Regions from separate parts of the Streptomyces sp. NPDC050997 genome, predicted to be linked through region 1. Evidence: riboswitches for the same ligand, from Rfam matches in the RefSeq annotation. Region 1 holds a riboswitch; the other holds the start of a gene.
The links. A riboswitch is a leader RNA that binds a small molecule or an ion and turns the genes downstream of it on or off. The one in region 1 is predicted to bind glycine.
Positions count from the first base shown of each region.

Region 2: linked by a shared signal. The riboswitch ahead of gcvP (aminomethyl-transferring glycine dehydrogenase) and the one ahead of gcvT (glycine cleavage system aminomethyltransferase GcvT) in region 1 are both predicted to bind glycine.

Region 1 is NZ_JBFAGK010000026.1:37,545-44,831, forward strand. It holds gene AB0H86_RS38150 (helix-turn-helix transcriptional regulator) at 1-986, opposite strand, end outside; gene AB0H86_RS38155 (L-serine ammonia-lyase) at 1,296-2,663, opposite strand; gene glyA (serine hydroxymethyltransferase) at 2,737-4,017, opposite strand; gene gcvH (glycine cleavage system protein GcvH) at 4,033-4,410, opposite strand; gene gcvT (glycine cleavage system aminomethyltransferase GcvT) at 4,524-5,657, opposite strand; glycine riboswitch at 5,847-5,958, opposite strand; gene AB0H86_RS38175 (AAA family ATPase) at 6,138-6,806, shown strand; gene AB0H86_RS38180 (enhanced serine sensitivity protein SseB) at 6,928-7,287, shown strand, end outside.
Region 2 is NZ_JBFAGK010000004.1:7,987-15,273, forward strand. It holds gene AB0H86_RS09970 (MerR family transcriptional regulator) at 235-879, shown strand; gene AB0H86_RS09975 (DNA polymerase IV) at 938-2,320, shown strand; gene AB0H86_RS09980 (hypothetical protein) at 2,456-2,650, opposite strand; gene AB0H86_RS09985 (PRC-barrel domain-containing protein) at 2,788-3,159, opposite strand; glycine riboswitch at 3,274-3,370, shown strand; gene gcvP (aminomethyl-transferring glycine dehydrogenase) at 3,547-6,432, shown strand; gene AB0H86_RS09995 (TOBE domain-containing protein) at 6,553-6,972, opposite strand; gene AB0H86_RS10000 (ABC transporter ATP-binding protein) at 7,047-7,287, opposite strand, start outside.

The sequences.
Region 1 (7,287 bases):
CACCACGCCGTGATGAAGGCGGTGAGGTCGGGAAGGTGCGTGCTGCCCAGGGAAGGGCTGCCGTCGCCCTCGGGTCCTACGTCGTCCGCGAGTTCGGCGCCCCGCTCCAGCGCGCGTCGGCACTCGCTCTCGTTGCCCATGAGCGCGTGCCCCTGGGCCTCGCGCTGCGCGGCCAGTTCCCTGGTACGGCGGCCGCTCGCCCGTGTTGCCGCCGCGTGGGCGAGGGCCACGGTGGACATGGAGTCGCCCTGGCAGAGGGCGAGTTCGGCCTGGCGCAGCAGCGCGTACGCGGCCATCTCGTGGTCCCCGCCTGCCTTGGCCAGGCGCGCGGCCTGGCCGGTCCACCACCGGGCGGCCGGGTCGTTGCCGGCCTCCTGCGCCATCCAGCCCGTGTACTCGGCGAAACGCGCGGCGAGTCGGAGGGCCTCGCCGCGTTGGGCGGGCGGCGCGGCGCGCCCGAGGCCGCGCAGGGTGGCGGTCGCCGTGATGGTCATCGGGGCCACCACGCTCGGGCTGGAGCACTGACCGAGGCTGCGGTACTGGTGAAACAGGGTCCGGAACATCGTGAGTGTCTCGGCCGCCGAGCCGTTCTCGCGCAGGCCGGGCGTGATCGCCCACTTCGCCGCGACGGCGGGTGCCCCTTCGGCGGGGGCGGCCGGATCGCGGGCGACGAAGTCGATCACGCCGTCCGCCTCCAGCTGGAGCGACCATGGGCCGGGACCGCCGGATTCCGAGGCGGAATCGACCAACGCGTCACTGGAGTTCCGTGACGGACGCCCGAGCAGTGCGACGAGCTGTCCCCCCGCACGCAGCTTGGCGTCGCACGCTTGGGCGATGGCGTCGCTGGGGTTGCCCTTACCACGCTCGATCTTGCTCAGGTACTCCTTCGAGCAGGGAATCTTGGCGGCCAGCACGGCCAGGGACATCCCGGACCTGTTTCTCCTCCGGCGCAGCTCCTCGCCGAAGGGTGGATGAACTGGTGGCATGGTGACCCCCCGCCTCGCTTCGTCCTGGGGCGAGTTTGACACACCTTGGCCGAGGATCGCCTGATCAATGGGACTGTACGACTGGATGAACGCCTTTTAGGGACAGCGGAGTTGATGTGGTGATATAGAGCATGCGCCGGGCTGCTCGTTGCGTGGGGGAATCCCAGTGGCCGATGGTGTTGGAGCGATCACGAAGGTCCGATCCACCAGGGAACGCGCGTCGGACGCCGCAGTCGGACATGCCGCCCCGATCCGCCCCGATCCGGTCCGATCCCGACCGATCCGGTCCGATCCGGACCGGTCGTCCCCTCAGCACTCGATGATGTTCACCGCGAGCCCGCCCCGGGCCGTCTCCTTGTACTTGACGCTCATGTCCGCGCCGGTTTCCTTCATCGTCTTGATGACCTTGTCGAGGGACACCTTGTGGGAGCCGTCGCCGCGCATCGCCATGCGGGCGGCGGTGACCGCCTTCACCGCGGCCATGCCGTTGCGTTCGATGCAGGGGATCTGGACCAGGCCGCCGACCGGGTCGCAGGTCAGGCCGAGGTTGTGTTCCATGCCGATCTCAGCGGCGTTCTCGACCTGTTCCGGGGATCCGCCGAGCACCTCCGCGAGCGCGCCCGCGGCCATCGAGCACGCCGAACCGACCTCGCCCTGGCAGCCGACCTCGGCGCCGGAGATGGACGCGTTCTCCTTGAAGAGCATGCCGATCGCACCGGCGGCCAGCAGGAAACGGACCACTCCGTCCTCGTCGGCGCCCGGCACGAAGTTGATGTAGTAGTGCAGGACGGCGGGGATGATCCCCGCGGCCCCGTTGGTGGGCGCGGTCACCACCCTTCCGCCCGCCGCGTTCTCCTCGTTCACGGCCATCGCGTAGAGCGTGATCCACTCCATCGCGTGCGCCAACGGGTCGCCCGCCGCGCGCAGTTGGCGTGCGGAGACGGCCGCGCGGCGACGGACCTTCAGGCCGCCCGGCAGGATGCCCTCGCGGGACATGCCGCGCGACACGCACGCCTGCATCACCCGCCAGATCGCCAGCAGCCCCTCGTGGATCTCCTCCTCGGTGCGCCAGGCCCGCTCGTTCTCCAGCATCAGCGCGGAGATCGACAGACCCGTCTCCTGCGTCAGGCGCAGCAGCTCGTCGCCTGTGCGGAAGGGGTACTTCAGGACCGTGTCGTCCAGCTTGATGCGGTCCGCGCCCACCGCCTCCTCGTCCACGACGAAGCCGCCGCCGACCGAGTAGTACGTCTTCGACAGCACCTCCGCACCCGCCGCGTCGTACGCCCACAGGGTCATGCCGTTCGCGTGGTACGGGAGGGTCTCGCGGCGGTGCAGGACCAGGTCGTCGTCGTAGCGGAAGGGGATCTCGTGCTCGCCGAGCAGGCGGATGCGGCCCGTCTCCCTGATCCGCGTCACCCGGTCGTCCGCCGACTCCACGTCCACCGTGCGCGGTGACTCGCCCTCCAGGCCGAGCAGCACCGCCTTGGGCGTGCCGTGGCCGTGTCCGGTCGCGCCCAGGGAGCCGTACAACTCGGTGCGCACGGAGGCGACCTGGTCCAGCACCTCCTCGTTGCGCAACCGGCGGGCGAACATGTGGGCCGCGCGCATCGGGCCGACCGTGTGGGAGCTGGACGGGCCGATGCCGATCGAGAACAGGTCGAAGACCGATATGGCCACGGTGACTCCTCAGTACGGGTGGTGCGGGGTGCCGCACACACCTCTCAGTGTGCGCGGCACCCGGGAAAAGGAACTACTTGCCCAGACCGGGATACAGCGGGTGCTTGCCGGCGAGCGCTGCGACCTGGGCCTTCAGCGCCTCGACGGGGGCACCCTCGAAGGGGGCGGGCGCCTTCAGGGTCTCGGCGATGACGTCCGCGACCTCGGCGAAGTCCTCGGCGGTGAAGCCGCGGGTGGCGAGGGCGGGCGTACCGATCCGCAGGCCCGAGGTGACCATCGGCGGACGGGGGTCGTCGGGAACGGCGTTGCGGTTGACCGTGATGCCGACCTCGTGGAGCCGGTCCTCGGCCTGCCGGCCGTCCAGCTCGGACTCGCGCAGGTCGACCAGGATCAGATGCACGTCGGTGCCGCCGGACAGCACGTTCACACCGGCCTCGCGGGCGTCCGGCGCGATGAGACGCTCGGCGAGGATCCGCGCGCCGTCGACCGTACGGCGCTGACGCTCCTTGAAGTCCTCGCTCGCGGCGACCTTGAAGGAGACCGCCTTGGCCGCGATCACGTGCTCCAGTGGGCCGCCCTGGAAGCCCGGGAAGACGGACGAGTTCAGCTTCTTCGCGAAGTCCTTCTTCGCGAGGATGATCCCGCCGCGCGGGCCGCCCAGCGTCTTGTGGGTGGTGGAGGTGACGACGTCCGCGTACGGCACCGGGTTGGGGTGCAGACCGGCCGCGACCAGACCCGCGAAGTGCGCCATGTCCACCCACAGGTGGGCCTCGACCTCGTCGGCGATCCGGCGGAACTCGGCGAAGTCCAGTTGCCGCGGATACGCCGACCAGCCCGCGATGATCACCTTCGGCCGGTGCTCCTTGGCGAGCCGCTCCAGCTCGGCCATGTCGACCAGGCCGGTCTCGGCGTCCACGTGATAGGCGACCACGTCGAACTGCTTGCCGGAGAAGTTCAGCCGCATCCCGTGGGTCAGGTGGCCGCCGTGCGCCAGATCCAGACCGAGGATGGTGTCGCCGGGCTGGGCCAGCGCGAACAGGGCAGCCTGGTTGGCGGAGGCGCCCGAGTGGGGCTGCACATTGGCGTACTCGGCGCCGAACAGCTCCTTGACCCGGTCGATCGCGATCTGCTCGGTCACGTCGACGTGCTCGCAGCCACCGTAGTAACGGCGGCCCGGGTAACCCTCGGCGTACTTGTTGGTCAGGACGGAGCCCTGCGCCTCCAGCACCGCGACCGGCGCGAAGTTCTCGGAGGCGATCATCTCCAGGGTGGACTGCTGGCGGACCAGCTCGGCGTCGACGGCGGCGGCGACCTCGGGGTCGAGCTCGTGCAGGGGTGTGTTCAGAACGGACATCAGGTGTACGACTCCTCAGCCGGCGGTGAAGGCGGTGTACTCGTCGACGGAGAGCAGGTCGGCCGGCTCCTTCGCCACGCGCACCTTGAACAGCCAGCCGCCCTCGAAGGGGGCGGAGTTCACCAGCGACGGGTCGTTGACCACGTCCTCGTTGACCTCGGTGACCTCACCGGTCACCGGGGAGTACAGGTCGCTGACCGACTTGGTCGACTCCAGTTCGCCGCAGGTCTCACCCGCGGTCACATCGGCACCGACCTCCGGGAGCTGCACGAAGACGACGTCACCGAGCGCGTTGGCCGCGTGCTCCGTGATGCCGACCGTCGAGACGCCGTTCTCGGCGCCCGACAGCCACTCGTGCTCCTTGCTGTAGCGCAGCTGCTGGGGGTTGCTCATGGCCTGAATTCTCCTGTACGCGGGGGAGTGCTGATGAGTGGGGGTCTGCTGGAAACGTATGTGAGCAGCGGAAAGTGCGCAGGGTCACGCACGCCGACCGCTTTCGGTCGTCGCTACTTCTGACGCTTGTAGAACGGCAGCGCCACGACCTCGTACGGCTCGTGACTGCCCCGGATGTCCACACCGACACCGGACGTGCCCGGTGTCGCGTGCGCCTTGTCGACGTACGCCATCGCGATGGGCCTGCCCAGCGTGGGGGAGGGCGCGCCGGAGGTGATCTCGCCGATCACCCGGCCGTCCGCGACGACCGGGTACCCGGCGCGCGGGACCCGGCGGCCCTCGGCGACGAGGCCGACGAGGACGCGCGGGGGGTTCTGCTCCGAACGGGTGGCGGCCTCCTGGAGGGCCTCGCGGCCCACGAAGTCGCCCTCCTTCTCGAACTTCACCACCCGGCCGAGGCCGGCGTCGAAGGGGGTCAACGACGTGGAGAGCTCATGCCCGTACAGCGGCATGCCCGCCTCCAGGCGCAGGGTGTCCCGGCAGGACAGTCCGCAGGGGACCAGACCGACGCCCTCGCCGGCCTTGGTCAGGGCCTGCCACAGCTCGACGGCGTGCTCGGGCCTCACGAACAGCTCGAAGCCGTCCTCGCCGGTGTACCCGGTGCGGGCGATGAGAGCGGGGACGCCGGCGACGGTGCCGGGCAGGCCGGCGTAGTACTTCAGGCCGTCGAGGTCGGCGTCGGTGAGGGACTTCAGGACACCCGGCGACTCGGGACCCTGCACGGCGATCAGCGCGTACGCGTCCCGGTCGTCACGCACCTCGACGTCGAAGCCGGCGGCACGCTCGGTCAACGCGTCCAGCACCACCTGGGCGTTGGAGGCGTTGGCGACGACCATGTAGTGAGCGGACCCGGCCTCCGTCTCGGCGAGCCGGTAGACGATCAGGTCGTCCAGGATGCCGCCGTCGGCCCGGCAGACCATGGTGTAGCGGGCGCGGCCGACGCCGACGGAGGCGATGTTGCCGACCAGCGCGTGGTTCAGGAAGGAAGCCGCCTGCGGGCCGGTCACCGTGATCTCGCCCATGTGCGAGAGGTCGAAGAGGCCGGCGCGGGTGCGCACGGCGTGGTGTTCGTCGCGCTCGGAGCCGTAGCGAAGGGGCATGTCCCAGCCGGCGAAGTCGGTCATGGTCGCGCCCAGCGAACGATGCAGGGCGTCGAGCGCGGTGTGACGGGGTGCGGTACTGCTCATCGGACGGTCGTCTCCCAAGGCGATGGGGGTACCTCCCGCGCGAGCTCGTTCGAGCATGAGGGAGGGCGAGGTCGTTCCTCCCCATCTGTCATCGGAACCTGAGAGGTTCGTCAGGACCCCGCGAAGCGGTGATCATGACTTGCACCTTGGGTGGAGCCACTGTCGCAGCGGCCCGCTTTTCAGATGTGCCTCGCCCGCGCGGTAACGGGGGCCTGAGAGATTCAAGGGAGGGACTTGCTCCTTCGGCGCCCGGGCACCCGTACGACGAACGTACGACCCGGAACTCTCCCGCGCGGATTCAAGCGGCCGGTATGCAGTTGGCGCCGACATCATTGCACGCCTCGGTCGACTACGGCAGGGCCGCATCTGTGACCGGCTTGTGGCAGGACGAGCACGAAAACACGAGGCACCGCGCATTACCTTCTCTTTACACTCGACGGGGAGGAAATCTCGTGACCACCCCAGGGGAGGACGATCACGGTGAAGAGGACCACGGCGTACGCGACCACCTCGGCCCTCGCGCTGCCTCAGCAGCCGACGGTCCCGGCCACGGAGGCCTGCGGCCCGCTCAGCGCACCCGTCGTCCGCGACCTCCGTGAGCGCGGTGGCCACAGCCCGCACGCACTGCTTTTTGGCCCCCAGGACCTCGTCGTGATCACCGGCCTGCCCGGCAGCGGCAAGTCCACGCTGATGCGGCGCACGGTCAACGGCCTGCGCATCGACTCCCAGGACGCCCGCGACCGCTGGGCGACGCGGATGCCCCGCTTCCTGCCGTACGCGGTCTACCGCCCACTGGTCCGCCTCGCGCACTACGCCGGTCTGCGTCGCGCCCTGCGCTCCGGCGAGGGAGTCGTGGTGCACGACTGCGGTACGCAGGCCTGGGTGCGCGGCTGGCTGGCCCGCGAGGCGCGTCGCCGGGCCGGCACCCTGCACCTGCTGCTGCTCGACGTCACGCCGGACACCGCGCTGGCCGGCCAGCGCGAGAGGGGCCGCGGTGTCTCGCGGTACGCCTTCCTGCGCCACCGGGGTGCCGCCTCCCGCCTGATCGGCTCCGTGGCCAAGGGCGACCTGCCCCCGGGCTGCGGCTCGGCGGTGCTGGTCGACCGGGACGCGGCGAACGTGCTGCGGCGGATCGGCTTCACGGGGTGACCGGGATCGGGTTCGGTGGCCGGATCTGACCGGCCACCCGTCTCTCATGGGTGCCCCGCACCCGTTAGCCTTTCAGCCACAGCAGGCGGTATGCGGTATCAGGCAGGCGGTAGGCAGGCAGATGGACTTCCCGGCGGATCTCCCCGCTGACTTCCCGGGTTTCCCGGCACAGGCACACCCTCATCCGCACGGCGGATGGCCCGGCAACGAGCTGGAGGAGGTGCTGTCCGCCGCCCTCGGCGTCCCCGGGGCGGGCGGACGGATCATCGAGGTGCTCGGCCGCAGCTTCGTCTGGGTGCCGCTGCCCAACGGCGGCGGCCCGCACAGCGGCCCCCTTGACCTGCCCACCCTGGAGATCGAGGGCCAGGTCCATGTCCCGGTGTTCAGCTCCGAGGAGCAGTTCCGCCAGGTCGTCGGCTCGCATCTGTCGTACACCATCGCTCCCGCGGTCGAGTTCGCCCGCGGTCTGCCGCCCCAGGTC
Region 2 (7,287 bases), on a different contig from region 1:
AGTCCCGCCGGGCCCGTCCACGTCCGTTGACGCCTCAGATACCGGCATTTGCCAGCGGCCCGTGAGAGCGTCCTGCGGCCCGCTCCGAGAGCATTCGGCTAGCCTTTCCCCGCGGTGGGGCACGGGAAACCACTCTTAGGGTGATTATCACTCGGCGTGCCGAGTGTGGCGATCGTTGACGCACCCCCGGTGACTGCCTACCGTCGAGAGGGCAGGTCAAGGACGGAGGTCGGCGTGAGCAGCAGCGGCGACGGTACGGCTGGGGGTGCCCCCGGATGGAGTCTCGGGACGAGCGGTCCGTACCCGCTTCACAGCAACGCGGCCGATCACGCTCCGCAGCGACCGACGGCCGTGCCGAGCAGCGGAGGGACGACGTCCATGGCGTCCGAGCAGATCGGCTACCGTGGTCCGACGGCCTGCGCGGCCGCCGGCATCACCTACCGGCAACTGGACTACTGGGCCCGCACCGGCCTTGTGGAGCCGAGCGTGCGGCCCGCCTACGGGTCCGGGACACAGCGTCTGTACAGCTTCCGGGACGTCGTCATCCTGAAGATCGTCAAGCGCTTCCTGGACACCGGTGTGTCGCTGCAGAACATCCGCACCGCGGTCCAGCATCTGCGTGAGCGTGGATTCCGCGACCTGGAGCGCATGACCCTGATGAGCGACGGCGCCACCGTCTACGAGTGCACCACGCCCGACGAGGTCCACGCACTGCTCCAGGGCGGCCAGGGTGTCTTCGGGATCGCCGTCGGTGTGGTGTGGCGGGACGTGGAGAGTGCCCTCTCACAACTGCACGGCGAGCGGGTGGACACCGGCGAGACGCTCGTCGGACACAACCCCGCGGACGAGCTGGCGCGGCGCCGCAACCGGGCGGTCTGAGCGCCGTCCTCGCTCTTCGGGCGGGGCATTGTCAGTGGCGTAGGGCAGCATCGGAGATGTGAGAAACGCGCCCACGATCCTGCATCTCGACATGGATGCCTTCTTCGCCTCGGCGGAGCAGGCGTCCAAGCCGAGTCTGCGGGGGAAGGCCGTCGTGGTGGGCGGGCTGGGGCCGCGCGGGGTGGTGGCCACAGCGTCGTACGAGGCACGGGTCTTCGGGGTGCATTCGGCGCTGCCGATGGCCCAGGCGAGGCGGCTCGCGCCGAACGCCGCGTATCTCGTGCCGCGCTTCGCGTTCTACCGGTCGATCAGCGAGCAGGTGATGGAGCTGCTCAGGGGGCTGTCGCCGCTGGTGGAGCCGCTGAGCCTGGATGAGGCGTTCGTGGATCTGGAGGCCGGGGGAGCGGCCTGGGACGAGGAGTCGGCGCGGCTGGCCGGGGTGAAGCTGCGGGCGGACATACGGGCTGTGACCGGGCTGACGGGGTCGGTGGGGCTCGCCGCCTCCAAGATGCTGGCGAAGATCGCCTCGGAGCAGGCCAAGCCGGACGGGCTGGTGCTGATCGAGCCTGGGACCGAGCGGGGGCTGCTGGGGCCGATGTCGGTGCGGATACTGCCAGGGGTGGGCCCTGCGACGGGGGACCACCTGCGGCGGGCGGGGATCCACACCGTCGAGGAGATCGCCGAGGCGGGTGAGGACGAGCTGGTGAGGCTGCTGGGCAAGGCGCATGGACAGTCGCTGTACGCGATGGCGCTGGCGCTCGACGAGCGGCCCGTGGTGGCGGAGCGTGAGACGAAGTCGGTGTCGGTGGAGGACACGTACGACGTCGACATCCATGACCGTGTTCGGGTGGGGCTGGAGGTCCAGCGGCTGGCGGACCGGTGTGTGCGGAGGCTGCGGGAGGCGGGGTTGTCCGGGCGGACCATCGTGCTGAAGGTGCGACGGTACGACTTCTCCACGCTGACCCGGTCCGAGACGCTGCGGGGGCCCACGGACGATCCGGCGGTGGTGCGGGAGGCGGCCGCGCGGTTGCTGGACTCCGTCGACACGACCGGGGGTGTGCGGTTGCTCGGGGTGGGGGTCAGTGGGCTGGCCGACTACACGCAGGAGGATCTGTTCGCGCAGGCGGCGGGGGAGCGGATGGACGCCGGTGCGGTCGAGGAGGCCGACGACATGCCCGAAGCGGAGCCGAAGGCGCCGGTCGAGCGGCGGTGGCCCTCGGGACACGATGTGCGGCACACCGAGTACGGGCACGGGTGGGTGCAGGGAAGCGGGCTCGGGCGGGTCACCGTGCGGTTCGAGACGCCCGACTCGGAGCCGGGGCGGGTGCGGACGTTCCGGATCGAGGATCCGGCACTGGAGCCGGCGGAACCGTTGCCGTTGGTGCGGGAGCGTTCTGAGGCCGGTGAGGCTTCGGTGGGCGGGGTTGCCGGGCCGGGGTGAGTGCGGGGTCAGTGCGGGGTGGGGCGGGTCACTCGGCACCGGAGGGATGCCGGGCTGGACTGCTTGGGCCAGCCGTGTCGTCCAGGTCGTGGGACTGTCCGCTGTTGGGCTGGACGGTCGGACGGATGTCCGTGGTCAGTGGATGACTGCGCGTCGGCTGGAGGGGGCGAGCGGGCGAGTACGGGCCGGGCCGACCAGGTGCGGGTCGGTGAGTGCGGTCGTGTGCTCGGACTGGCTTGCCGCGCCGGGGGCCGCTGCCTGGTGGCGTCGGCTCGGCGGCTGTGTCGGGGGCTGCGCGCTGTGACGGTGGTGCCAGGTCTGGGTGGTCACGGCGGCTCAAGGTGCGAGGAGGGGGGCAGGGCCGGATGGGTGTATCGCGGGAGGCCGTATGCGTGGGGCTCAGCGTGTTGCGGGCGCGGCCGGCTGGTCGGCGACGCCGGCGTCAGGGTGCGCGGACGGCGCGGGTGTCAGGACTCGTCCGTGTTCGCCAGTTTGCCGAAGTCGTGGTCCGGGAGCGGAGGCGGGGCGGACAGGTCGAGACCGTAGTGGTGGTACAGCTGGAGTTCCTGTTCGGGCGAGAGATGGCGGCCCACGCCGAAGTCGGGGGCGTCCTTGATCAGGGCCCGGTCGAAAGGGACGCGCAGGGCGCCCTCGACCAGTTCGCTGGGCTCCAGGGGGACGAAGGCGTCCCTGCTGAACAGACCGGTGCGTATGGCCGCCCACTCCGGTACGCCGGTCGCGTCGTCGAGGTAGACCTCGTCGATCGTGCCGATCTTGGTGCCGTTGCGGTCGAACGCCTTGCGGCCGATCAGGTTGCGCGGATCGATGTCGGTCTGCACGGGCCCTCCATTTAGTGACAACTCATCCGTAAGCACCACAAAAGAGCACAATCGGGGAGGTGGCCACTCGAACGCTCAAGCGCTGACCTCGCTGGTAGGCTGGCAAGCGGCTGCTGACCCTGTGCGGGAGAGTCCTTCGGACACCATCCGGAGGCGCCGAAGGAGCAAATCCTCCCCGGAATCTCTCAGGCCCCCGTACCGCATGGACGAGGTCACTCTGGAAAGCAGGGCGGATGTCGACGGCTTCCGCTCTCACCGACGGTGAAAGCCGGGCACCCTCGGGTGGTCCGGTGAAGCTCTCAGGTCGAGATGACAGAGGGGGAGGCTGTTCGGGTACCCGTGCCGTGGTGCCCCTCGAAGGTCGTGTCAGACCAGGAGGCCTCCGCAATGACCGCCCACCGCAGTCCGCTTTCCGAGCTGGAGCAGGGAATTCCGTTCGAACAGCGCCACATCGGGCCTGACCAGGAAGCGCGGGCGAAGATGCTCGCCCAGGTCGGGTACGGCTCGCTGGACGAGCTCACCGCCGCAGCGGTGCCGGACGTGATCAAGAACGCCGACGCGCTCGATCTGCCGGGCGCGCGTACCGAGGCCGAGGTGCTGGCCGAGCTGCGTTCGCTGGCCGACCGGAACCAGGTTCTCGACTCCATGGTCGGCCTCGGGTACTACGGGACCTTCACGCCGCCCGTCATCCTGCGCAACGTGATGGAGAATCCGGCCTGGTACACGGCCTACACGCCCTACCAGCCCGAGATCTCCCAGGGGCGCCTGGAGGCGCTACTGAACTTCCAGACCATGGTCGCCGAGCTCACCGGGCTGCCGACCTCCGGTGCCTCGCTGCTCGACGAGGGCACCGCGGCGGCCGAGGCGCTGGCACTGTCGCGGCGCATGGGCAGGAACAAGAAGGGTCTCTTCCTGGTCGACGCGGACACACTGCCGCAGACCGTCGCCGTGATCCGGACGCGGGCCGAGCCGACCGGCGTCGAGGTCGTCGTCGCGGACCTCGGTGACGGCATTCCGGCCGAGATCGCCGGGCGTGAGATCAACGGCGTGCTGATCCAGTACCCGGGCGCCTCCGGTGCCGTACGCGACATCGAGCCGCTCATCGAGCAGGCCCACGAACTCGGCGCGCTCGTGACGGTCGCCGCCGACCTGCTGGCGCTGACGCTGCTGAAGTCCCCGGCTGAGCTCGGTGCGGACATCGCCGTCGGGACGACCCAGAGGTTCGGGGTGCCGATGGGCTTCGGCGGGCCGCACGCCGGATACATGGCGGTGCGCGAGAAGTTCGCGCGCAGCCTGCCCGGGCGGCTGGTGGGAGTGTCCGTCGACGCCGACGGGAACAAGGCCTACCGGCTGGCCCTGCAGACGCGTGAGCAGCACATCCGGCGCGAGAAGGCGACCAGCAACATCTGCACCGCGCAGGTGCTGCTCGCCGTGATGGCCGGCATGTACGCCGTCTACCACGGGCCCGAGGGTCTCAAGGGCATCGCGCGGCGCACCCATCGATACGCCACGATCCTCGCCGCGGGCCTGACGGCCGGCGGGGTCGAGGTCGTGCACGGTTCCTACTTCGACACGCTGACCGCCCGGGTGCCCGCACGGGCCGCCGAGGTCGTCGCGGCCGCGCGCGAGAACGGCGTCAACCTGTGGCTCGTGGACACCGACCTGGTGTCGATCGCGTGCGACGAGACCACCGCGCGGGCCCAACTGGCCGCCGTGTGGGCCGCGTTCGGGGTAGAGGGGGACATCGAGGCACTCGACGCCGCCACCGAGGACTCCCTTCCCACCGCGCTGCTGCGCACCGACGACTACCTCACGCACCCCGTCTTCCACCAGTACCGCTCCGAGACCGCGATGCTGCGCTACCTGCGTCGGCTCGCAGACCGCGACTACGCCCTCGACCGCGGCATGATCCCGCTGGGCTCCTGCACCATGAAGCTCAACGCGACCACCGAGATGGAGCCGGTCACCTGGCCCGAGTTCGGACAGCTCCACCCCTTCGCGCCCGCCGAGCAGGCCCAGGGCTACCTCACGCTCATCCGTGAGCTGGAGGAGCGTCTCGCCGAGGTCACCGGGTACGACAAGGTGTCGCTGCAGCCCAACGCCGGTTCGCAGGGCGAGCTGGCGGGGCTGCTCGCCGTACGCGGATATCACCGGGCCAACGGGGACGAGCAGCGGACGGTGTGTCTGATTCCGTCGTCGGCGCACGGCACCAACGCCGCCAGTGCCGTGATGGCCGGGATGAAGGTCGTCGTCGTGAAGACCGCCGAGGACGGCGAGATCGACGTCGAGGACCTGCGGGCGAAGATCGAGCAGCACCGGGACGAGCTGGCGGTGCTGATGATCACGTACCCCTCCACGCACGGTGTGTTCGAGGAGCATGTCGCGGACATCTGCGCGCAGGTGCACGAGGCCGGCGGCCAGGTGTATGTCGACGGTGCCAACCTCAACGCCCTGGTGGGGCTGGCCAAGCCGGGGCACTTCGGCGGGGACGTCTCGCACCTGAACCTGCACAAGACCTTCTGTATCCCGCACGGCGGCGGCGGTCCGGGCGTCGGCCCGGTGGGTGTGCGCGCGCACCTGGCGCCGTATCTGCCGAACCACCCGCTGCAGCCCGCGGCCGGGCCGGAGACCGGAGTCGGGCCGATCTCCGCCGCGCCCTGGGGCTCCGCCGGGATCCTGCCGATCTCGTGGGCGTATGTGCGGCTCATGGGCGGGGAAGGACTCAAGCGGGCCACGCAGGTGGCGGTGCTCTCCGCGAACTACATCGCCAAGCGGCTGGAACCGCACTTCCCGGTGCTCTACACCGGCCCGGGCGGGCTGGTCGCGCACGAGTGCATCATCGACCTGCGGCCCCTGACCAAGGCGACCGGTGTGAGCGTCGACGACGTCGCCAAGCGGCTCATCGACTACGGGTTCCACGCACCGACGATGTCCTTCCCGGTGGCCGGGACGCTGATGATCGAGCCGACCGAGTCCGAGGACCTGATCGAACTCGACCGGTTCTGCGCGGCGATGATCGCCATTCGTGCGGAGATCGAGAAGGTCGGCTCGGGCGAGTGGCCCGTGGACGACAACCCGCTGCGGAACGCGCCGCACACCGCGGGCACGCTCGGCGGGGAGTGGGAGCACGCGTACACGCGTGAGGAGGCCGTCTTCCCGGCCGGTGTGTCGGTGGCGGACAAGTACTGGCCGCCGGTACGCCGCATCGACCAGGCTTTCGGCGACCGGAACCTGGTCTGCTCCTGCCCGCCGCTGGACGCGTACGAGGACTGACCTGTCGTAGACGGAAGGGCTCCGTCCGGTCGCACACCGGGCAGAGCCCTTCCGTGTCAGGAGCCCTTCTGTGTCAGGAGCCCTTCTGTGTCACGGGGCGTGCGGTGCGACACGGTGGTGTCACGCGGTCGCCAGGGAGACCTCGGTCGACTTGATCAGGGCGACGACCGGGATGCCGGTCGTGAGGCCGAGGTCCGTGACGGCGTCCCTGGTGATCACCGCGGTCAGGTCGGCGCCCTCGACGGTGATCCTGACGGCGGCCATGGCGCCGCCGGTCGCGATGTCGCGGACCGTGCCGGGCAGTTGGTTGCGGATGGACAGGCCGTCGACCGGTGCGGTGGCCAGGGAAACCTCCGTCGACTTCACCAGGGCGCGTACGGCCGTTCCCGCGGCGAGGCCCAGGTCCTCGGCGGCTTCCAGGGTGATCGCGGAGGTGAGGTCCTGGCCGCCGGTCAGGCGGACCTTGACCGTTGCCATCACCTCTCCCGGCGTGATGGCGGTGACGGTGCCGGAGAGCTGATTGCGGATGCTCAGGCTCATGGGGAGGCCTCACTGGGGGTGGGGTGGCGTGGGGTGCGGGGGTCCGGGAATCCCACCGTAGCCGCCTGAAAGTCTTATGCCGGGTATGCGTGTGTCTGCGCCGCTTTGACCGTCGCCCAGACCGGAGCGCCGGGGTGCAGGTCGAGTTCGGCTGCGGCGACCGTGGTGAGGTCGGCGGTGAGGGGGAGTTCACCGGTGAGGTCCGCGCGGATCTGGTCGCCGTGGGTCTCCAGGCCGGCCACTTCGCAGCGCCAGAGGTTGCGGGCGCTGGAGCCCGTGGGCTTGTCCCGGTAGAGGGTGACGGCGCCGGGCGGG